Regions from separate parts of the Paraburkholderia sp. BGA-UO-ETr-F12 genome, predicted to be linked through region 1. Evidence: riboswitches for the same ligand, from Rfam matches in the RefSeq annotation. Region 1 holds a riboswitch; each other region holds the start of a gene.

Region 1 (5,589 bases):
GCCAAGGGCATCCTGAGCAGCGGCAATGGCCAGCAACTGGACCTGAGCGGCGGTGGTCTGCAGCAACAGGTCACGAAGCAGGTCTGCGACAAGATTCTCGCCCAAGGCAAATCCCTGCTGTGATCCGGCAGCGGACCATGCTCGTGTCGGCGCGCGTACTCGACAAAGCCGATGGAATGCCCACGCTGCCCAATGTGAAGTTCTACGCGTTCGCGAATACGACTTCGGTGGCCGCGCGTGAATTGATCTCCGCGGTCGAGAAATCCGGCAGACACACTGGGTTTTCCATGCCTGCGCGCGTCAATCGACCGGCGGAACCACGCCTTCCGACAAGGTCTTGATGAGCCTGGTGCGACGCCGTTCAAGATCCGCGATCTGACGATCGATAGCGGCGAGGCGTTGCCGCTGAACGTCGGTGATCTGGTCGCACGACCGGGCGCCTTCGGTCAACAGCATGCAGTCCGGGAACCCGCGAATATCCTCGATGGTGAAACCGGTCGCGATCATGCGCTGGATCTGCCTGACCTGCGCGACCGCCTTTTCGGGAAACATGCGGTAGCCGTTGCTCGCTCGCACCGATGCGAGCAGACCGTGTTCGTCGTAGTGCCGTATCGACCGCACGCTCGCGCCGGTGCGCTGCGAGAGCTCGCCGATGGTCAGCACGATGGTCGGCAATTCGTGTGCGGGCATCCTGTTCATGAAAAACAGCTTAGCACAAGCCGCTTGACTCTCACATCAGTGTGAGGGTTGAGACTGGCTGAACTGTCAATCATGAGGAATATGCCATGCGCGCCCGAATTTTCAGTAACGTTTTGATTGCCGCCGTCGCGGCGAGCACCCTCCTCTCGTTCGTACCCGCGGCGGCCGCCGGTTCGACGAACTATATGGTTGCATCGAAGGACGGGGTCAGGCTGGCGGTTCAGGAAACCGGCAACCCCGACGGCCCGCCGGTCATTCTGATCCACGGTCTGCTCGGCAGTCGCCTGAACTGGGACGCGCAGGTGCAAAGCCCCGCATTGCGCCAGTACCGGATCATTACGTACGATCTGCGCGGCCACGGTCTGTCGGACAAGCCCACCGGCGCAGTGCCGTATCACGACGGCCGCCGCTGGGGCGACGACCTCGCGGCCGTGATCAATGGCTCGCACGTGAAGAAACCCGTCGTGGTCGGATGGTCGCTTGGTGGCGTGGTGATATCCAACTACCTCGCAGCCTATGGCGATCGCGCCATCGCCGGTGCCGTGTACGTGGATGGCGTGGTCGAACTGACGCCCGGCCAGCTCGTGGCACACCCCGAGGTCTACCGGGACATGAACGCCCGTGATCTGAAGACGCATCTCGACGGCGAGCGCAGCTTTGTCGGACTTTGCTTCAACCGGCGGCCTGATGCCGACACGTTCGCCCGGCTGCTCGCCAACGCCGCGATGGCGTCCTGGGACATGCAACGAGAAGTCCCTACGATGACGGTGTTCGCCGCCGAGGGTCTCGGCAACGCGCATGTGCCATTGCTCTTCCTCTACGGCGGCAAGGATTCGCTGGTCGATACCCACGCGACGCTTGCCCGCGCCACCGCGCTCAATCCCCGCGTCGTCAGCAAGGTGTACGCTGAATCAGGCCACGCGCCGTTTATTGAGGAGCCCGATCGTTTCAATCGCGACCTGGCCGAGTTCGTCAGAACGGCTACCGGGCAATGAAGACCGAGGTACTGCCCGCCCTTGTGCCTTTGTGCCTTTGCCTCGCGGCGAACCGTCTTGCGGATGCCGGATAAGCGCCCGGGCGTGAACGATCCTGCATCCGCATGCACCGTCATGGCGCCCATGCCCAGCCGTTACGCATGTTGCGCCAGACAGGTGCATGCCGGCAGCACATGGCCTCGTTTGCCGTGTCGGCTGAAATCCCCATGGCAACAGCGTTCTTCGCCTGACCGCATCAGAGGTGGCATGACTCTTGTGCATGTTTCTCAAACTCTCATACAAAAGCGGATGCCGGATGCACGAATATCGATTACGACGCAAACCATACTTGCCGCTCAACGCGCCCGCATTGTATAAGCGTCAGGCATCACCTTGTCAGGACGGAAAGTGAAGCCGGTGAGAATCCGGCACGGTCGCGCCGCTGTATCCGGTTGGGCAGTCTCACGATTGCTGAACCGGGAGTCAGACCTCTTGTCGACCTGCTTCTCCCTCAAATGGGACGCGCCAATCCCAAGGACCTAACCGATGATTTCTCAGTTTGCCAAAGTTTTCAGTGACTCGAGTACGGAGGTGCGAAGCAAGCTCTTCGGCATCTACAGCCTGTTAATCGCGCTCAATGTGCTGGCGTGGACATGGGCCGTCGTGGCATTCCGCAACCATCCGCTGCTGCTCGGAACCGCGCTGCTGGCCTATGGTTTCGGATTGCGTCATGCCGTCGACGCCGATCACATCGCCGCAATCGACAATGTCACGCGCAAATTGATGCAGGAAAAGAAGCGGCCTGTGGCGGTGGGCTTCTTCTTTTCGCTTGGCCATTCAACGGTTGTCGTGCTCGCGTCCGTCGCCGTTGCGATTACGGCATCCGCCATGCAAACGCGTTTCGATCATTACAAGGAAATTGGCGGGGTCATCGGAACCCTGGTGTCGGCGCTGTTTCTGTTCGCGATCGCGCTCATGAATCTGATCATTCTCAAGTCGATCTATAGCGCGTGGCGTCACGTCAGAAACGGCGGCAAATATGTCGAAGACGATTTCGACATGCTGCTGGCGGATCGCGGCTTTCTGTCCCGGCTCTTTCGCCCGCTGTTCCGCCTGATTACCCGCAGCTGGCACATGTACCCGCTGGGCTTTCTGTTTGGCCTGGGATTCGATACGGCAACCGAAATCGGCTTGCTAGGGATCGCCGCAACGCAGGCCTCCAGGGGTCTCTCTCCATGGGCGATCATGGTGTTTCCCGTCCTCTTCAGCGCCGGCATGTCGCTGATCGATACGCTTGACGGACACCTGATGTTAGGCGCTTACGGCTGGGCCTACCTGAAACCGATCCGCAAAATCTACTACAACATGACCATCACGCTGGTGTCGGTCATCGTGGCCGTCGTGATTGGCGGTATAGAAGCGCTGGGGCTGATCGCCGACCAGTTGAAGCTGCAAGGTCCGGTGTGGGATGCCATCGGCACGCTCAATGAAAATTTCGGAACGCTCGGCTACATCATCATCGGCATCTTCGTTCTTAGCTGGATTGCGTCGGTCCTGATCTATCGGGCAAAGCGTTTCGACGAACTGGAAGTGAGCCGCTAACGGCACGCGTCAGTCCGCCCGGGATTCGAGCGGACTGACGGCATCGAAAGCGTGACTTCGCACGCTCGTAAGCCGGTTGTAACCCTGCGCTGAAATTGGTAATAGCGCTACCTTGGACATGTGAAACCTTGTATCTTTGGCTGAGTAGCCGCGTGGCATAATCAGCGCCTCGCTCTTACCTGTATGCGTGCTCCGTTCTCAGCATGTTTCGCTCGCGCCTCCTGAAGATTGGCAACCTGTTCGGATTGCTTGCGATCCTGATGAGCACGCTTGCGCCAACGGTTTCGCAGGCGCTAGCAGCACATAACCGGCTGGGCGAAGCACTCTCGAGCTACTGCACCGCGGAGCCGGACACCACGCCGCTCGCGCATGCCGGCAAGTCGTCGCACTCCTCAGCATTCCACTGGCAAGCGTGCGCCTACTGCGGCATGCTTGCTCATGCACCGGTATTGCCGGGCACGCCGGCGGTGTTTGCCGCCACGCAATTGGTCGTGCGTGCGCCGGTTGTCGCCACGCGCAATGCGCTCCACGTCCCCCTCTTCTACACCGCGGCCCAGCCGCGTGCGCCGCCTGTCTTTTCCTGAGTCGACCTGTACCTGAACAGAATCCGCGCTGTGCGAGCAGTCGTGGCGTGTCGCCGCACGCACGCGCTGCGCGGTATCAAGACAATTGGAGAAGGACTCAATCATGCGTAAGCTTTTCAAGCGGCACGCGGCGCCCGCGCGCGCCGCTCTGATGGCGGCGGCCGGCGCCGCCGCCTGCCTTGCCGGTTCGCCGGCTGCTTCGGCCCATTCGGTCGTCGGCGATCGGGTATTCCCCGCCACCTTGACGGTCGACGACCCAGGCGTCGGCGATGAATTCGACACCCAGTTCGGCCATATCAAGACGCAGGACGACAACGGGGACAACATGAACGTCAACACCGTCTCCTACGAGTGGGACAAGCTGATCACAAAGAATCTCGCGTTCAGCATTGGCAGCAACTACGTCACGCAGAACGCGCCGAACGGCGGTTCGGCCAAGGGCTGGGACAACCTCAGCGTGGGCGCGAAGTACATGATCTACGCCAATGCGCGTCACGAGTTCATGGCGTCGATAGGACTGCTCGCGGAAATCGGCGGCACCGGCGCAAAATCGATCGCCAACGCTTATTCCACGCTCACGCCAAGTTTTTATTTCGGCAAGGGCTTTGGCGACCTGCCTGCCTCACTTGGCTACCTGCGTCCCTTTGCCGTGACGGGGGAGATCGGGCCGAACCTGACGACTACCTCATCCGACAATGGTCCGAACTCGCTCGGCTGGGGTTTGACGTTGCAGTACAGCATTCCTTACCTGCAATCTCAGGTGAAGAACCTGGGCATCCCGCAACCGTTCAGCAACCTGGTGCTGGTCGTGGAAGCGCCGATGAGCACCTGCACGGCCGGCGCATGCGCCGGTCAAACCACCGGCACCGTCAACCCAGGCGTGCTCTGGCTCAACCGTTACGGACAGTTCGGCGTCGAAGCGCAAATTCCGGTCAATCACCAGAGCGGCAATCACGTGGGCGTGCTATTCGACGCCCATCTGTATTTCGACGACATCTTCCCCAACTCTCTTGGCAAGCCGCTCTTCAATTAAATGAAAACCTCTCTTCTGAACTCATTCACAGCACGTGGCCTGGTTGCCGCGTTCGCGTTGACTGTCGCGCAACTGGCGCATGCTCACGCGTATCCGACCCATCAGGCGCCATCCGCCGGTTCCACGGTGACCACCGCCCAGAAGGACGTGACGATCGACTTTGACGACGGTCTGGAACCGGCATTCAGCTCGATTACCGTGACCGATGCAAAGGGCAAACCGGTGACGAGCGGCAAATCCGTGGTCGATTCTTCCAACAGGAAGCACATGTCGGTAGCGCTGAACGCACTGACGCCGGGCGATTATTCGGTCGCATGGGTGGCGGTCGCGGAAGATGGGCATCGTACCCAGGGGCACTACAGCTTCAAGGTGAAATAACGGTAGCCCCGCGGCTCGCACGATATCCAGAAGCTGCCCGGCCTTCTCTTCAGTCACGGCCAGAATGATCTGCACCGGCTGATCGTCGAGCCTGAGCATCAGCGCATTAGCCGACTTCGTTACCCAGCTTGGGGGCCGTTGTGTTCCCGGTTACGTATCAGCGTGGGAATTGCGCGCGAGTTCCGACGCAGCCGGGATCCCGGGCTATGACTGCGAGGCGGAAACTGCGGCACCAAACGGCAACAGGGAAACCCGGGTCCCGCCAGGCCAACAAGCCCGGCGGGACCCGCACCTGCTCAAAAGATTCAGGCGAGATCGA
Region 2 (5,589 bases), on a different contig from region 1:
CGCGAGCGAAAGCGGCGCAAGACCGTGCGTGTCCAATGCGTCGCGCACCAACGCCGCGATCCGCGCGCCTGAACCCGTCCGGGAATCGGATCTGGAATTTGCGCTGAGGTTTGCGTTCGTAGCAGAGGGCGAGCCAGAACTAGCACCCGCACCCGGCACGGTGACTGCCGCCACCACGCTCCGAGGATGAATCACCAACTCATCATCACGCCCATCCCACGCACGGGGTGTCACGCGAATCGCGAGACGTGCCGATTCGGAGCGCGGCAGTTGCGCATCGTCGAGCCACGGCGCTTCGCCCTCGATTCGCGTGCTTTCTCCAGCGAGCAGGTCTGAAACAAAGCGCTTGCCTTGCGCGATATCGGCGAGTGCATAACCTTCGGGTGGATTGAGCACGCAGGTGCCGAAGCGCAGTTCGCCACTGGTCGTAATCGCAGGCGGCACAGCCAATTCAGCCGCGATCTCACGCGCCATCACGTTGACGCCTGCAAGGCCGCCGAGCAATGGCACGACCGCGCTGCCATCTTCCGCGACGGCCAGCACGGGCGGCTCGACGCCCTTGTTCGACAACAAGGGCGCAATGCAGCGAATCACGATACCGGCGGCGCACAGCGCAACGATCGGCGTGCCGCGCGCATACAGATCGCACAGATGCGCGCGGAGTTCCGCATACGACACGTCAGCTTCGACGCGCCCCTGCAAGGCGTGCACCTGGGAACCGGCATACAGCGTCTGGATACGCCGTGCGGTTGCCAACGCGCCCGTGCCGAGAATGACAATGGCGGGCGGCGTCATCCTTGCCATTTTTCCCCCGGCACCACAAGCAGCGAGAAATACGGCGAGGCCATCGGGTCGACTTCGTCGAGCGCCACAATACGTTGATTGCCCATCGTCGCGCGTTCGACGTAAAGCGCCCGATGCGCGAGTCCCAGTTCGACGAGTACGCGCCGTACCTTATCGAAATTGCGGCCGAGTTTCATGATGACCGCGGCGTCGGCGTCGGCAAGACGCCGGCGCAATTCGTCTTCGGGCAACACGCCGGAGAGCACCGACAAACTCTGATTGCGATACACCAGCGGCGCGCCGAGCACGGCCGCACCGCCGAGCATCGAGCACACGCCGGGCACGACTTCGGCCTCGAAACGCGTGGCAAGGCGGTCATGCAGATACATATACGAGCCGTAGAAAAACGGGTCGCCTTCGCAAATCACCGCGACGTCGCGGCCGGCGTCGAGATGGCCGGCAACGATCTCCGCGGCGGTGTCGTAGAAATCGGCGATGATCGCTTCATACGAAAGCGGCGGTGCGAGCGCTTCGGTCGTGACGGGATACACGAGCGGCAGATGCTGCTGAGCGTCATGCAGATGCGCCTCGATGATGCTGAAGGCATTGCCCTTTTTACCCTTCGCGACGAAATACGCGACCACGGGGGCCGCTTTCAGCACGCGCAGCGCTTTTAGCGTGATGAGTTCCGGGTCGCCGGGGCCGACACCCAGGCCGAATAAACGTCCTCGCACGGTCATTTACTCGACCTCCGTCGCCAGCGCATTCACCGCGGCGGCGGCCATCGCGCTGCCACCGCGCCGGCCATGAATCACGACGTAGGGCACGCCGCGGCTATTTTCCGCCAGCATCGCTTTCGATTCGGCGGCGCCGACAAAGCCGACTGGAAAACCAAGAATCAGCGCGGGTTTCGGTGCATCGTCGTCGAGCATGTCTAGCAGATAGAAGAGGGCGGTCGGCGCATTACCGATCACCACGACGCTGCCGGCCAGATGCGGCCGCCACAATTCGAGCGCGGCGGCCGAACGCGTATTGCCGAGTTCGCGCGCGAGAGCGGGCACGTCCTGATGCGTGAGCGTGCAGATCACTTCGTTGTTGGCGGGCAATCGTGCGCGCGTGATGCCCTGCGCCACCATGCCGGCGTCGCACAGAATCGGCGCGCCTTGTGCCAGCGCCGTGCGGCCCGCGGCGCCCGCCCCCGCGGAAAACCGCAGGTCTTCAATGACGTCCACCATGCCGCAGGCGTGGATCACACGCACCGCGAGTTTTTCGAGGTCGGCGGGAATACGCGAAAGATCGGCCTCAGCACGTATCGTCGCGAAGGATTGGCGATAGATCTCCTGACCGTCGCGAATGTAATCAAGCATCTAAAGGGCTCCGGGCCGGGTGGGCCAATGAGTCGAGCATGTCGGCGGCCTGTTCGATCGTAAGTTGGTGCGCGACGCACGCGCCGAAATCCGGTTCGCCGGTGTGTCGATAGAGGTCATAGAGGCCGGGCGCGGTGGCCAGCAGCGTGTACGGCGCGCAATGGGCCGCAGCGCATGAGCGCGGACAGCCGCTCAGATGAACGTCGACGCCAGCGGGCAAGCGATTCGCCAGAAGCAGTGCATCGGCCTTGGTGTCGGCGAGGCTTTTTGCGCAACCCGTGGAACCGGCGCAGGCGATCAGGTGCGTAATCGGCTGCGCGGGATCGCAGGCGAGACCTAGCGCGTTCATTTCCGCGAGCGCGGCGGATGCGTTATGCGCCGCGATATCGGGAAGCAATACGCTTTGCCAGGGCGTGATGCGCAGCGTGCCGTTGCCGTGCTGCTGAGAGAGTTCCGCGAGGCCGCGTAATGCGGCGGCGTCGAGGCGCCCAAGCGGCGGCTGCCCGCCCACGTGCTGCAGGCCCACCACGCGTTGAGCATGCGCGCCGAGCCGCAGCGTGGCATCGGCAAGCGTGCCGCGTTGCCAGTGTGCGAGCGACGCGTCGCGTGACAGCGGGAAATCGACGTACTGACGAGCGTGCTGCAAGACGGCGTCGATGGAATGCGCGGTAAGCAGATGACGCATGCGCGTGGCATCGGCGGTGCCCAGGTCGAGGAACGTATGCAGCAGCGCGCGAACCAGGCCGGTGACCTGCTTGGGCAGAACGGCGCCGAGGGCGCCAGGTTTCGCGTTCATCTCTGCAGCGGGGCAACCGGCCAGGCCGAACACAAATCGCACGCCGTCTTCGGCTTGCGTCGCCGCCAGCCAGACATCGTGCGGATGATCGACTCTCGCAAGGCGCTCGCCGCCGTCGAGCAATAGCGCGAATTTGGGCGACAGCGCCGCGAAACGCGCTTCGGTCTGCAGCAAGGCAAGCAGTTCGGCGCAAAGAGGCCGCGTGTCGAACAGTGCAAATGGATCGCGCCCGGCAGTCGGACTCAGCATCACATTGCGCACGTCGTCCGCCGAAGTCGCGAGCAGCGACTTGGCGGCATCTACCGCAGCGTCGGCTCGAATCGGCTCGACAGCCGGTCCGAGGCCCGCGTCGAGCAACGCCGCGATCAGTGCCGTTTCCTGCCCGCTGCGCACGCCACGCACCTGCAGATTCGCGCGATTGGTCAGCTCGATCACACCGCTTGCATGCCGCGTGCTGGCCTCGGCGATCGCGATGGCCTGTGCGGCGCTCAACTCGCCGCCGGGCAGTTTGATCCGGCAGATCCCACCGTCGCGCGCGGCGACGATGCGCAGCAGCCCCGGACATGCGGAGGGCCGCAGCGCGAGCGCCGCGTCAGGCAAAACAGTGGAGGGCGAAGCTTGCTTCAAGACGGACACCGGGTTGAGCGTCGCGCGATAGCCCGAGCGCCGCCCTTACGGGCATTGCTGCGGCATCGGTACACCCCGCCCGATGGTGGCTGGCACGAACAGTCTGGCCGGCAGGTCTCCTGGCTGGCAGGTCATCGTCCGCCGCGGCCTTCCCGGTTAAACCAGTGGCGCGCAGCGCAGGCGGACTCGCTGCATACAGTTGCGGGGGCAGCCACAGCGATACTGTGTTCCCTCTTCGGCCCCGAAGGGCACCGGCGGCTGTATTATGCCTTTTTTCGAACAGCACAACGAGGCTGGACGCTTTGACCGGCGTGGCACAGCACAAGATTTGAAGACACAGAATGAGGATGGATGCATGCCGGCGTGGCTGACTGTGGTGGGCATAGGCGATGACGGTTTCGCCGGCTTGGGGAGGCCCGCGCGGCGTGCTTTGCTGGAAGCGTCGGTGATCTATGGCGGCGAACGTCATCTGGCGATGCTGCCCGGGCGTCTGGCCGCGCGCCGGACAGCATGGCCGAAGCCGTTCGATCTTGCACCTTTGCTGGCGGAGCGTGGTGGGCCCGTGTGTGTGCTGGCGAGTGGCGACCCGATGCTGTTCGGCGTCGGCGCGACGCTGGCGCGGCGGTTGCCGCCCGGTGAGTTGCGAGTTCTACCGGCGCCGTCGTCGATATCGCTAGCGGCTGCGCGGCTGGGCTGGCCATTGCAGGACGTCGCCACGGTTTCGCTGGTGGGGCGGCCATTGCCGGCGCTGAATGCCCATTTGTACGACGGCGCGCGCGTGTTCGTTCTGAGCGCTGACGGGCGTACGCCCGCAGCGCTGTCTGAGTTGCTGAACGCGCGCGGTTTTGGCGCGACACGAATGAGCGTGCTGGAACATTTGGGCGGCGACCTGGAGCGGTGTATCGACGGACGCGCCGACCAGTGGTCCGCGGGCGACGTGGCGGCGCTCAACCTGGTGGCGCTCGAATGCCGTGCAACGGAAGGCGCGCCGCGTTTGCCGTTGACCACCGGCTTGCCCGACGACGCCTTTCGCCACGATGGTCAGTTGACCAAGCGCGACGTTCGCGCGATCACGCTGGCGCGCCTCGCGCCGACGCCTGGCGAATTGCTCTGGGACGTCGGCGCGGGCAGTGGCTCGATTGGCATCGAATGGATGCGTGCGCATCCGGGCTGCCGCGCGATCGCGATCGAAGGGCACGCGGAGCGTCAGCGGTTCATCGAACACAATCGCGATGCGTTGGGCGTGCCGGGTTTGCACCTGGTCGCCGGCCGCGCGCCCGAGGCACTGGCAGGATTGGCCGCGCCGGATGCCGTGTTCATCGGCGGCGGCGTGACGGTGCCAGGCGTGCTCGATGCGTGCTGGACGCGGCTGCGCGCAGGCGGCCGACTGGTCGCCAATGCCGTCACGTTGCAGGGCGAGGCGGCGCTCGCGGCATGGCGGGAGCAGCATGGCGGCACGCTGACCCGCATCGCGCTGGCCGAGGCTCAGCCACTCGGCGGTTTCGATACGTGGCGTCAGGCGTTGCCGATTACGTTGCTGGAGGTCACAAAACAGGCCAACGGCGCGTCCGGCAACTCACCTCAACCGTAATCGGAGCCGTGCAATGAAGCGCGTTCTGCTGCTCGGCGGCACCGGCGATGCTGTGCGGATCGCCAGACAACTCGGTCATGAGCATGTGTACAGTCTCGCGGGCCTCGGCAAGGTGCCGGACGATCTGCCGTGCGCGGTGCGTGTGGGCGGCTTCGGCGGTAGCGATGGGATGGCGCGCTATATCGCGGACGAACGTATCGACCTGGTGATTGACGCGACGCATCCGTACGCCGCGCGGATTAGCGCTAATGCTGTGAAAGCGAGTGACGCGGCGCGCGTGCCGTGTTGGGCACTGCGGCGCGAAGCCTGGCTGCCGCAAGCCGGCGACGACTGGCGCATGGTCGGCGATTGGGCCGAACTCACGGCGGCGCTCGCTTCATTCAAGCGGCCGCTTTTCACGCTCGGCCGCGAACCGCTTGCGCATC
Region 3 (5,589 bases), on a different contig from region 1:
CTGCGCGCGGCGCTTGGCCTGACTGCCCTCGCCCGGATCGTTGACGATGAACGGATACAGATGCGGCATCGGCCCGAGAATCAGATCGGGCCAGCAGGCATCGCTCAACGCGACGCTCTTGCCCGGCAGCCATTCGAGATTGCCATGCTTGCCGACATGCACGACCGCGTCGATGCCGAACTGATGACGCAACCAGAAATAGAACGCCAGATACGCATGCGGCGGCACGAGTTCGGCATCGTGGTAGCTCGCGTAATCGCCCTGCTCGCGTGAACGCGAAGGCTGAATGCCGACGAACACCTGCCCGCAACGCCAGCCTGCGATCATGAAGCGGCCGCGCCGCAACGTCGGATCCTGTTCGGGCGAGCCCCAGCGTGCGTTCAGCGCCTGGCGGGCCTCCACGGGCAACGCGTTGAAGTACAGCAGGTAGTCGTCGAGCGCGAGGCTTTGCAACGCGGGCCGCAAGTCACGCACGACCGGATCGTTGGTCACGCCTTCGGTGAGCTTATTTAACAGCGCGTCGCCGTCAGCGGGCACGTCCGCGACGCGATATCCGTCGTCGCGCAACATGGACAGAATGCCGACCACCGAGGCCGGCGTATCGAGCCCCACACCATTGCCGATCCGCCCTTCGCTCATCGGATAATTGGCGAGGATCAGCGCGAGTTTCTTCTGCGCGCTATCGAGCGTGCGCAGACGGCACCAGCGGCGGCTCAGTTCGGCCAGAAAGCCGACACGCTCCAGGTCCGGCTGATAACGCACCACGTCGACCTGCGTGTGCGGACAACGATACGCGAGCCCCTTGAAGCTGATCGCGCGCGTGATGATGCGGCCGTCCACTTCCGGCAGCGCGATATGCATGGCGATATCACGCGAGTTGAGGCCCTGATTGTCCTTGAGCCAATCTTCGCGATTGCCGCCGCTCAGGATCACCTGCATCACCGGCGCGTCGCCGGCCAGCGCTAGCGGCCCGGGGTCGTCGATTGCGGATGCGGCGAATGCGGTCGTGTTCAGCACAAGCGCGGCATGGTGTTGCGCGCACAATTGCTGCACGACCTCGCGGCTCATTGCATCTTTCAGGGACGTAATTGCGATGGGCAGTGGATTCAGACCCTGTGCTTCGAGCGCATCGATCAGCGCGTCGAATACAGCGGTGTTGGCCGCCTGAAGATGCGCCTTATAGAACAGGATCGCGGCAACCGGCGCGCCTTCGCGCCAGCGCGATTGCCAGTCGGCCATCGTCGGCGTGTCGCGTTCCGGATGGTAAAGCGTCGCGGCGGGCAATGCGCGCGGCGGCGCAGGTTCGCGTCCCCAGCCAAATGAGCGGTACGCAATGCAACGCAGGAACGCTTCGGCATTCTGCGGGCCGCCTTCACGCAGATAGCGCCATAGCTGATGGCATAAATCGGCGTCGGCGGTGCTGCGCGCGAGCAGGTTCGGGTCTTCCTGCAGATCGCCCGAAAACATCGCGAGCGTCTGCTGCTTGCGCTCGGCGAGCGCGACAACCTGTTCGATTCCGTACGGCCAGTACGCCTCGCCGCCAAGATGATCGACCACCACCACACGCGCATGCTGCAGCACGTCTTCGATATAGAAATCGACCGACGCCGGCTGCCGCAAATAGGTGACGTTCGCAAGCCGCACGCTCGGAAAGCCGTCGCCCAGACGAGGAAACACGCTCGCCAGAAGCGACAGCGTGGTATCGGCGGAACTGAGCACCACGATATCGGCAGGCTGCTGATCGATACGGATCACGCCTTGCGTGTCGTCCACAAAACCGCCCGGCGTGGTGCGCAGCAGATGCATGAGCGCTTACGCCTGTTGCGGCTGGACGCTCGCCGCAGCGCCCAGGGCGGCGTCGAATGCCTGTTGCAGCGCGGCCTGGTTGAGGTCTTCGCCGATCAGCACGAAGCGGCTTTGCAGACCTTCGCCCACTTCCCCGGCCTGCCAGCGGCGGTCGAAGTAACTATCGAAACGACGGCCCACGCCCTGAATCACGAGGCGCATCGCCGCACCCGGCAGCGCCGCGAAACCTTTGACGCGGTAAATCGTGTTCGTTTCGACCAGCCCTTGCAACGCCGCGATCACCGCCTCACGCGACGCAACGTTCGCCTGCACCACCACCGAATCGAACTCGTCATGGTGGTGATCGGCGTCGTCAGCCGAACCATGATGATCGTGGCGCAAGTGGATCGTTTCCTCCGAGGCCGCTTCGAGACCCAGCAGCGTATGCAGATCGAGCTGGCCCATCTGCGCGCGTACGATCTTCACCTGCGCCGGAATTTCTTCACGAATGAGCGCTTCGACCGAAGCCTGATGCGATTCGTCGAGCAGGTCGGTTTTATTCAGAATCACCAGATCGGCGGCCGACAACTGGTCTTCGAACAGTTCGTGCAACGGCGATTCGTGATCGAGATTCCGATCGGCCTTGCGCTGCGCATCCACCGCCACTGGATTGTCGGCGAACTGGCCGCTCGCCGCGGCCGGCCCGTCAACCACGGTAACGACCGCGTCGACGGTAAAGCTGTTCTTGATCTGCGGCCAGTTGAAAGCCTGCACGAGCGGCTTCGGCAACGCGAGACCGGAGGTTTCGATCAGCACGTGATCGATCTGCTCGCGGCGCTCCACCAGCTTTTCCATCACCGGGAAAAACTCTTCCTGCACGGTGCAGCACAGGCAGCCGTTCGCGAGTTCATACAGTTGGCCTTCGGTTTCGACGCCGTTTTCATCGCAGCCGATGCCGCAACCCTTGAGGATTTCCCCGTCGATGCCGAGTTCGCCGAACTCGTTGACGATCACCGCGATGCGCTTGCCGCCCGCGTTCTGAAGAATGTGCCGCAGCAGCGTGGTCTTGCCGCTACCGAGAAAGCCCGTGACGATGGTGACGGGAATCTTGCGCATTTGAGTTTGCATCGTGAGGTCCATCCGTGGGAGTTGCAGGTGCACGCCGGCGTGTTTGCGCGTTTTGTCCGTATCGGTCACGCAAACGGGGCCGCGCCCCGCAGGCAATAGCGATAACAATGGCAAAACACGGGGACGAACAACGGCGTTGCCGGGGCAACGGAAAACAGTAATGCGATCATGAACGCACCGCCGCATCCCCGCGGGGTCGTTCTTCGTCGTCTGGCCGGTATCCGGGCTGGCGAAAGCGCCGCTTCCCCTTCCCGGACGAGTGGTTTCTCGTCCAGTGGTCATATGCCGACGCGGCCTTGCGCGTGGACATCGAAGCCGGCTCCGCGGCGCCAGACAATCAATCTGGAACCGCATTTCGCTTACCGTTGCGGGGGCAGCACAGGTTAGCCCGGTCCATGGCAGGTGGGCACCCTGTTTCCCGTTTAACTGCATGCGCACGAGCGCGCACACGAGCACCAAAGTGCGTGCGAGTTTAGGCCGAGAGCCCCATGCCGTCAAGGAAACACGGGGTCTGGCAGGGCCTTTTCGCCATGCCGGCGCGACCTGCCGTGTGCTATCGTATGCGCGCGTTGGGTGCCCGCCCCTACGGGCCGCCTGGACCACCGCAACTCTCGCAGACCCCTTCATGAAAACACTCAGCATCGGCATCGGTTGTCGCTCGCACAGTTCCGCTGAGCAGATCGAAGCGGCTGTGCGCGCCACGCTCCGCTCGCGTGCATTCGGCGAAATCGCAGCGATTGCCTCGGTCGACACCAAAGCCCACGAAGCCGGCTTGCTCGAATTCTGCACACGCCACGCGCTGCCGCTGAAGTTGTTCAGCTGCGCGCAGATTGCGGCGATATGTGTCGACGATCCGTCGGCGGCGGTGCGCGAACATCTCGGCATAAACGGCGTCTGCGAGCCATGCGCGCTGCTCGCCGCGGCCGGCGCGTTCGAAGTGGCCGAAGTGGTCGATGCCCACAACGCGCGCTTGCTGGTGCGTAAAACCGTGCACGGCGGCGTCACGGTGGCGATAGCCTCCTCGGGCAGCACGCAGACCGTCAGCGAACAGACAGATAACGACTCTCCAGAACAGGACCTGCAATGAAGACCGACCCCGAATCGCATCAACGCATGACCGAACGCCGGCGCGAAGGCCACGAAAAAAAACAGGCCAACGCTACCGTCGAAAAAGGTCTGCTGATCGTCAACACCGGCACAGGCAAAGGCAAAACCACTGCAGCGTTCGGCATGGCCGTGCGGGTGCTCGGGCACGGTATGCGCCTTGGCGTCGTGCAATTCATCAAGGGCGCGCTGCATACCTCGGAGCGCGACTTCCTCGGTGCGATCGCCCAGTGCGACTTCGTCACGATGGGTGACGGCTACACCTGGAACACCCAGAATCGCGACGCCGACATCGCCACCGCGCGCAAAGGCTGGGACGAAGCGCGCCGCATGATCGAGAGCGGCGATTATCAGATGGTAATCCTCGACGAACTGAACACCGTGCTCAAGTACGAATACCTGCCGCTCGACGAAGTGCTGTCGGTACTGAACGCGCGCGCACCGATGCTGCACGTGGTGGTAACCGGCCGTCACGCGCCCGATGCGCTGATCGAAGCCGCAGATCTCGTCACCGAAATGCGCATCGTCAAGCACCCGTATCGCGAGCAAGGCGTGAAAGCGCAGCGCGGCGTGGAGTTCTAGGCAATGTCCGCATGCCCCGCCCTGTTCATCAGCGCGCCCGCGTCGGGACAAGGCAAAACCACGATTACCGCGGGTCTGGCGCGCTACCACCGGCGGCTTGGGCGACGCGTGCGCGTCTTCAAGACGGGTCCCGACTTTCTCGACCCGATGATTCTGGCGCGAGCCAGCGGCGCGCCGGTACTCTCGCTCGATCTGTGGATGGTGGGCGAGACGGCCTGCCGGAACCTGCTCGCGCAGGCGGCGGCCGAGGCGGACCTGATTCTGATCGAAGGCGTCATGGGCCTGTTCGACGGCACGCCGAGCAGCGCCGATCTGGCCACCACGTTCGGCGTGCCCGTGCTCGCGGTGATTTCGGCGAAAGCGATGGCGCAGACCTTCGGCGCGGTCGCCTTCGGTCTCGCGCAATTCAGGCCGCAACTGCCGTTTTACGGTGTGCTCGCCAATCGCGTCGGCTCGCCAAGACACGCGCAAATGCTCCAGGAAGCACTGCCGCCCGCGCTGCGCTGGTGCGGGCACATCGCCAGCCACGACGGCATCGAGTTGCCCGATCGCCATCTCGGCTTGCATCAGGCCGCGGAGATCGACGATCTGGATGCACGTCTGGAGCGTGCCGCCGATGCGCTTGCGCACACCGCGCTGGCTGAACTGGCGCCGCCGGTCGAATTCGGCGCGCCCGCGCCGCAAGCATTGCCGCGTATTCTGCAAGGCAAGCGAATCGCCATTGCGCGCGATGCCGCGTTCTCGTTCATCTATCCGGCCAACGTCACGCTGTTGGAAACGCTCGGCGCACACGTCGACTACTTCTCACCGCTTGCCGACGAGGCGCTGCCCGAGCATGCCGACGCGCTGTACCTGCCAGGCGGCTATCCCGAACTGCATGCACCCTTGCTGGCAGGCAACACGCGCAGTGCCGCAACGATTCGCGCGCACGCGGCAGCCGGCAAACCGATCGTCGCCGAATGCGGCGGCATGCTCTACCTGCTCGAGCAG
Region 4 (5,589 bases), on a different contig from region 1:
GGCGACTCCGGCGTCAAGGTGCTGCTGGCAACCTATTTCGACACCGCCGCCGGGCACGCGCCAACCGTCGCCAAGCTGCCCGTGCATGGTGTGCATATCGATCTGGTCAAGGCGCCGCAGCAACTGGAGGCCTGGTGCTCGGCGCTGCCGGCGGACAAGGTCCTGTCGGTCGGTGTTATCGACGGACGCAACATCTGGCGCGCCGATCTGGCTGCCATTGCCGCTTCGCTCAAGAGCCTTTACGCGCAACGCGGCGACCGGCTGTGGATCGCGCCGTCCTGCTCGCTGGCCCATGTGCCGGTCACGCTCGCGTCCGAAAAGAAACTCGATGCCGAACTCAAATCGTGGCTTGCCTTCGCGACTGAAAAACTCGATGAGCTCAGCACGATTGCACTGGCGCTGCGCCACCTGGGCGCCGGGCTGCCGGGCGCCGGGCTGCCGGCAGCAGCCCGGGCGGCGCTCGCCGCAGCGACCACCGCACTCGAGTCGCGCCGCCACTCCGGAGCGGTATTCAATGTGCTGGTTCAGCGGCGTGTCGCCGCTATCGCCGAGACCATGGCCAGCCGCAAGAGCCCGTTCGCCGAACGCAGCCGTGTGCAGCGCCACTCGCTCAAATTGCCGCTCCTGCCCACCACGACAATCGGTTCGTTTCCGCAAACGCCGGCGATCCGGCAAGCGCGCGCCGCCTATCGCCGCGGCGAAATGCGCGCGCTCGAGTATCTCGAACGTATGCGGGCCGAAACGGCGACCGTCGTCCGGCGACAGGAAGAACTCGGGCTCGACGTGCTGGTGCACGGCGAAGTCGAACGCAACGACATGGTCGAATTCTTTGCGGACAAGCTCTGGGGGTATGCGCTCACCGAAAACGGATGGATCCAGAACTACGGCTCGCAATGCGTCAAGCCGCCGATCATTTACGGCGACATCTACCGGCCCGAGCCGATGATCGTGGACGCAGCCTGCCATGCGCAGTCGTTGACCGACCGCCTGGTGAAAGGCGTACTGACCGGACCGGTCACCATGCTCGAATGGTCGTTTGTTCGTGACGACCAGCCGCGTTCGACCACGGCGCTCCAATTGGCGCTCGTCATTCGCGACGAAGTTATGGACCTCGAAAAGGCCGGCATCCGCATCATTCAGATCGATGAGCCCGCCTTTCGCGAGGGCTTGCCGTTGCGTAAGGCGGACTGGTCAGACTACCTCGACTGGGCGACCCGGGCCTTCAGGATTTCGGCGGGCGGCGTTTCCGACGCCACGCAGATCCACACCCATATGTGCTATTCGGAATTCAACGACATCCTGCCGTCGATCGCCGCGCTGGATGCGGACGTGATCACGATCGAGACATCGCGCTCTTCGATGGAGCTGCTCGACGGCTTCGGCGAGTTCGCCTATCCCAACGGAATCGGACCCGGCGTATACGACACCCATTCGTCGCGCGTGCCGAGTGCCGAAGCCATGCAGCGCCTGCTCGAACGCGCCTGCGAGGTCATCCCCGCCGACCGTTTGTGGGTCAACCCCGACTGCGGCCTGAAAACCCGGGGCTGGCCGGAGACGGAAGCCGCCTTGTCCAATATGGTGCTGGCCGCCAGGGCACTGCGGCAAAGGCTTGCAGTCCAGTAAGCCAGGCGTAATAACAACAGGAAGCGTACCGCCAACGCCGTGGTGATTGACGGCAACCACTACGCATCGGTACGCTTCGCGCTGATGGTTCCCGTTATCGGGATCAAAGGGAACGCAGTACGAGCAGCCATGCTCCGAATCTGCGGCTGCCCCCGCAACTGTAAGCGGCGAGTCCGTGCCATTCATGACCACTGGAGCAGAGCACCGGGAAGGTCGGCACGTGACATTGACCCGTGAGCCAGGAGACCTGCCATCGAACCGAGGTCTGCGCAGCCGCACCGGGCGGGGTGTCCCGATGTGCAAGCACCGCTCTTGAGCGGTTGCCCGCTGCAACGACAGCCCAAGCCTCAGGATCTGTCATGTCCACTGCTGTTCAATCCGGTTCCCTAAAGGGGGAGCCTCGCGTCGGCGCGTCGTCGCCATGGATAGCGCTTTCGCCGCCTTCAGGATTGCCGCCTGGCCTGGCTCGTTCGTCCCCTGTCGCCTGAAGCGCTACGACGAACTGGAAGCCTGTTGCGCCACACATTAAATCTTTGAGCGCGGCTAAACGGCCGCTGGCCCCTTGGTCCTCCAGCTCGCCACCCATATAGAAATCAGCAAGAACGAGCCCATCTCATCATGAAGTTCCGTCGACTCATCATCACCTCTGCCCTGACCGTCTCCGCATGGCAGGTTGCACAGGCCGCGGACGACACGCCGTTGCAGCAGCCGGAGCAGACGCCGGCTGAAACCACGCTGCCGAATATTCTCGTCAGCGGCGACACGCAACATCTGCCGCAATCATTCGACCAACGCTTCGCCACCACTCAGGTTCTGACGCGCGCCGATCTCGATCGTCTTACGCCCGCCGACCCGAGTATCACGCAGGCCCTCGCCACGCTGCCCGGCGTCACCATTTCCCAAACCGGCGGACCCGGTTCTTCCGCCGCGGTCAGTATCCGCGGTTCGTCGGCCAGTCAGGTCGCGGTGTTTATCGACGGCATCCGGGTCGGTTCCTCGACCACCGGGCAAGCTGCGTGGGCCGATCTGCCGACCTCCGCGTTCGACCGCGTCGAGGTAATCTCGGGGCCGGCGGCCGCCTCGTTCGGCGCGGACGCGATGGGCGGCGTCATACAGTTGTTCACCAACCATGCATCCAATCAGCCGAATCGGACCACCGTTTCGGTAGGCGGCGGTTCGAACAAGACCTTCGATACACAGATCCGCACGTCCGGCAGTATCCCGTCCACGGGTCCGCTTTCGGCACTCTCCGGACTGACCTACTCGCTCGGCCTGCACGACTACAACACCGCCGGGATCGATGCGACCCAGCCGTACGCCTACGGTCACGAGGACGGCCGCAATCCGTACCATGCGCAGGACGTGGACGCGCGACTCGGTTACGCGCACGACAACTGGTCGCTCTCCGCGTTCGCTCTGTATCACAAGTCCGATCTGTCGTACGACAATGCCGGCGGCGCCGACCGGCAGCTCGATCATCAACTGACGACGGGCCTCGCATTTCATCTGGACGTGACGCCGACCACCCAGTTCGACCAGTCGGTGGGTTATGCGACGGACCGCCAGTTCGTCTACGCGAACAACCCAGGCATTCCGTCCGATGAGTTCGATTCGACGCGTTTGAGCACCACGACCTCGCTAACGCATCAGGAGCGCGGGCTGACGCTGTTCGGTCTGCCGCTATCCGGAGAATCAAAAGTTGCGTACGATTTCAGCCGTGAGCTGGCGTTCATGCCGGTGGATGTGCCTCAAGGCTTGCCGGCCCGCAACGATTCGTCTTTCTCGCTCCATCAGTCGGCCACGCTCGGTGCGCTGACGGTGTTCCTCGCGGGTCGCCACGACGTTGTCCAGGGTGTGTCGGTCAATACCGGCAATGTCGCCGTGGCCTATGCGATCACGCCGGTTTATACGGCGCGCCTCTCGTATGGCAATGCTTTCCGCCTGCCGACGTTTAACGATCTGTACTATCCGGGCTATTCGAACCCGAATCTGTTGCCCGAGCGCAGCGATACGGTGGAGGCAGCGCTAGACGCGTCGACCTCGCTCGGCACCTTCACGGCCGCCGTTTATGACACCCGGGTTCATGACCTGATCTCGTTCAACCCCGCGCTCAGTATGCCCGTGAACATCGGGCGCGCGCACATCCAGGGCATCGATCTGTCCTACAAGGGCACTATCGGCAAATCGACGCCGGTTAGCGTTGCGGTCGGCATAATGAATCCGCAGGACGTCACGGATCAGACGTGGCTCCCCCGCCGTCCGCGCCAGACGATTAGTCTGAGCGTGGACCACATGTGGGACGAATTCCACCTGCACGCGCTCAGCACCGGCGTCTCGCTGCTTTATGGCGGCTCGACCTTCGACGACCAGTACAACACGACCTATCTGCCGTCGTACACGCGAGTCGATCTGCGCGCCGCGTACAGGATCAATTCGCACCTCACCGTCTCCGCCAACCTGTCGAACCTGTTTAACCGGCAGTACGTCACCGCATACGGTTACAACTCGCTCGGCCGCACGGCATTCGGCAAGGTGGCGTATACGTTCTAGGCGGAACCAGGCTCACGCTTTCTGTCGTCGGGCGACAATTCTCCCGACGACATAGCCCGCGTATTGCCGCACAGGACCTTATCGAATCAAACCGCGAGTCGAGCGAGTCAGAAACTCGTAAAACGGCTGGACTTCGGCGTGAGCAGAGGCGATCTCCGCGATCTCCGGCTTCGCTTCATCAAGCGTCTTGCCGCTCCGGTACAGCAGCTTGTAGGCCTGTCGAATGGCCTGTATTGCCTCTTTGCTGAAACCCCGGCGTTGCAGCCCCGTGGTGTTCACACCAACGGGCGAAGCGTGATTGCCCTGGGCAATCACGAACGGCGGTACGTCCTGGGCGATGCCCGAACAGCCCCCCACCATGACGTGCGCGCCGATGATGCAGAACTGATGAACCGCAACCATCCCGCCAATAATTACGTAGTCGTCCAGAATTACGTGACCGCCTAGCGTTGCATTGTTTGCCAGAATGCAATGGTTGCTCACGATGCAATCGTGGGCAACATGAGCGTTGACCATCAGAAGATTGTCGTTTCCAACCCGGGTAACGCCGCCGCCCTGGACCGTGCCGCGATGGATCGTGACGCTCTCCCGGATTCTGTTCCGATCGCCTATTTCCACCAGCGTCGGCTCGCCGGCGTACTTCAGGTCCTGGTTGTCCTCTCCAATCGTGGCGAACGGGTAGACGGTGTTGTCCCGGCCAATGCGGGTATGGCCGCTTACGACAACGTGCGACTTCAGTACGGTGCCTTCACCAATCTCGACATCGCCGCCGACGCAGCAATAAGGACCAATGCGAACGCCGGCACCAATCACAGCGCCCTCTTCAATCACCGCGGTCGGATGGATGACAGCCGTTTTATCGATCACAAACATAACCTCTCAGGAATGCCACTTTCGTGGCCGTGCAATTCAGATCCGATGCCGGAGCAGTGAGCTCCCATTCATTTCTGCGATCGATTATATGGGTCTTTATTGGCGCTTGCCGATCGGCCACCGGAACGCCTTATCGCGCCGCGCGAACAGGAATGTGAACGACTTTGCCAGCGTCTCGATCCACTTCGCGGGTTCCGTATTCCGCCGGCCCTCAGGGCCCCTTCCTTACAGATGGCTGTCTGAAAGCTCGTCGAGCGGACTGACTACGTGATCTCGTGCATCCCGCGCGTCACGTGCTCCAATCGGCCATGCTAGGCTACGCGTAGATTTCTTGCCGCATGGTATAAATTCCGCCGTCCGGACAAGAAACATCGAAGTTCGGGTGGTCCGCATAATCCCATCCGCTCCCCTCGCTTAAGCTGAACGCAGGCGATATAAGGTGGATCGATGATCGACGTGAACCAGCGTATTGTCGGGCGGCGGCGCCTGTACGTCGTGCTTTGCGGCTGCGCCGCGATGACGGGCTGCATGGTCGGTCCCAAC

Evidence for each region. A riboswitch is a leader RNA that binds a small molecule or an ion and turns the genes downstream of it on or off. The one in region 1 is predicted to bind cobalamin.
Region 2: linked by a shared signal. The riboswitch ahead of cobG (precorrin-3B synthase) and the one ahead of AC57B6_RS33740 (HoxN/HupN/NixA family nickel/cobalt transporter) in region 1 are both predicted to bind cobalamin.
Region 3: linked by a shared signal. The riboswitch ahead of cobW (cobalamin biosynthesis protein CobW) and the one ahead of AC57B6_RS33740 (HoxN/HupN/NixA family nickel/cobalt transporter) in region 1 are both predicted to bind cobalamin.
Region 4: linked by a shared signal. The riboswitch ahead of AC57B6_RS26215 (TonB-dependent receptor domain-containing protein) and the one ahead of AC57B6_RS33740 (HoxN/HupN/NixA family nickel/cobalt transporter) in region 1 are both predicted to bind cobalamin.

Annotation. Positions count from the first base shown of each region.
Region 1 covers NZ_JCAQOZ010000066.1:49,883-55,471, forward strand. Annotated here, with positions in the region: gene AC57B6_RS33725 (YjjA family protein) at 1-123, shown strand, start outside; gene AC57B6_RS33730 (MerR family transcriptional regulator) at 301-699, opposite strand; gene AC57B6_RS33735 (alpha/beta fold hydrolase) at 786-1,694, shown strand; cobalamin riboswitch at 2,039-2,184, shown strand; gene AC57B6_RS33740 (HoxN/HupN/NixA family nickel/cobalt transporter) at 2,220-3,275, shown strand; gene AC57B6_RS33745 (DUF2946 domain-containing protein) at 3,479-3,859, shown strand; gene AC57B6_RS33750 (hypothetical protein) at 3,963-4,892, shown strand; gene AC57B6_RS33755 (copper resistance CopC family protein) at 4,893-5,270, shown strand; gene katG (catalase/peroxidase HPI) at 5,576-5,589, opposite strand, start outside.
Region 2 covers NZ_JCAQOZ010000046.1:235,207-240,795, reverse strand. Annotated here, with positions in the region: gene cobJ (precorrin-3B C(17)-methyltransferase) at 1-795, opposite strand, end outside; gene AC57B6_RS20325 (precorrin-2 C(20)-methyltransferase) at 792-1,523, opposite strand; gene AC57B6_RS20320 (precorrin-8X methylmutase) at 1,524-2,150, opposite strand; gene cobG (precorrin-3B synthase) at 2,143-3,582, opposite strand; cobalamin riboswitch at 3,666-3,844, opposite strand; gene cbiE (precorrin-6y C5,15-methyltransferase (decarboxylating) subunit CbiE) at 3,929-5,164, shown strand; gene AC57B6_RS20305 (cobalt-precorrin-6A reductase) at 5,178-5,589, shown strand, end outside.
Region 3 covers NZ_JCAQOZ010000057.1:268,139-273,727, reverse strand. Annotated here, with positions in the region: gene cobN (cobaltochelatase subunit CobN) at 1-1,806, opposite strand, end outside; gene cobW (cobalamin biosynthesis protein CobW) at 1,813-2,913, opposite strand; cobalamin riboswitch at 3,109-3,388, opposite strand; gene AC57B6_RS27940 (cobalamin biosynthesis protein) at 3,539-4,000, shown strand; gene cobO (cob(I)yrinic acid a,c-diamide adenosyltransferase) at 3,997-4,599, shown strand; gene AC57B6_RS27930 (cobyrinic acid a,c-diamide synthase CobB) at 4,603-5,589, shown strand, end outside.
Region 4 covers NZ_JCAQOZ010000056.1:489,673-495,261, reverse strand. Annotated here, with positions in the region: gene metE (5-methyltetrahydropteroyltriglutamate--homocysteine S-methyltransferase) at 1-1,623, shown strand, start outside; cobalamin riboswitch at 1,692-1,892, shown strand; gene AC57B6_RS26215 (TonB-dependent receptor domain-containing protein) at 2,242-4,173, shown strand; gene lpxA (acyl-ACP--UDP-N-acetylglucosamine O-acyltransferase) at 4,252-5,046, opposite strand; gene AC57B6_RS26205 (efflux transporter outer membrane subunit) at 5,494-5,589, shown strand, end outside.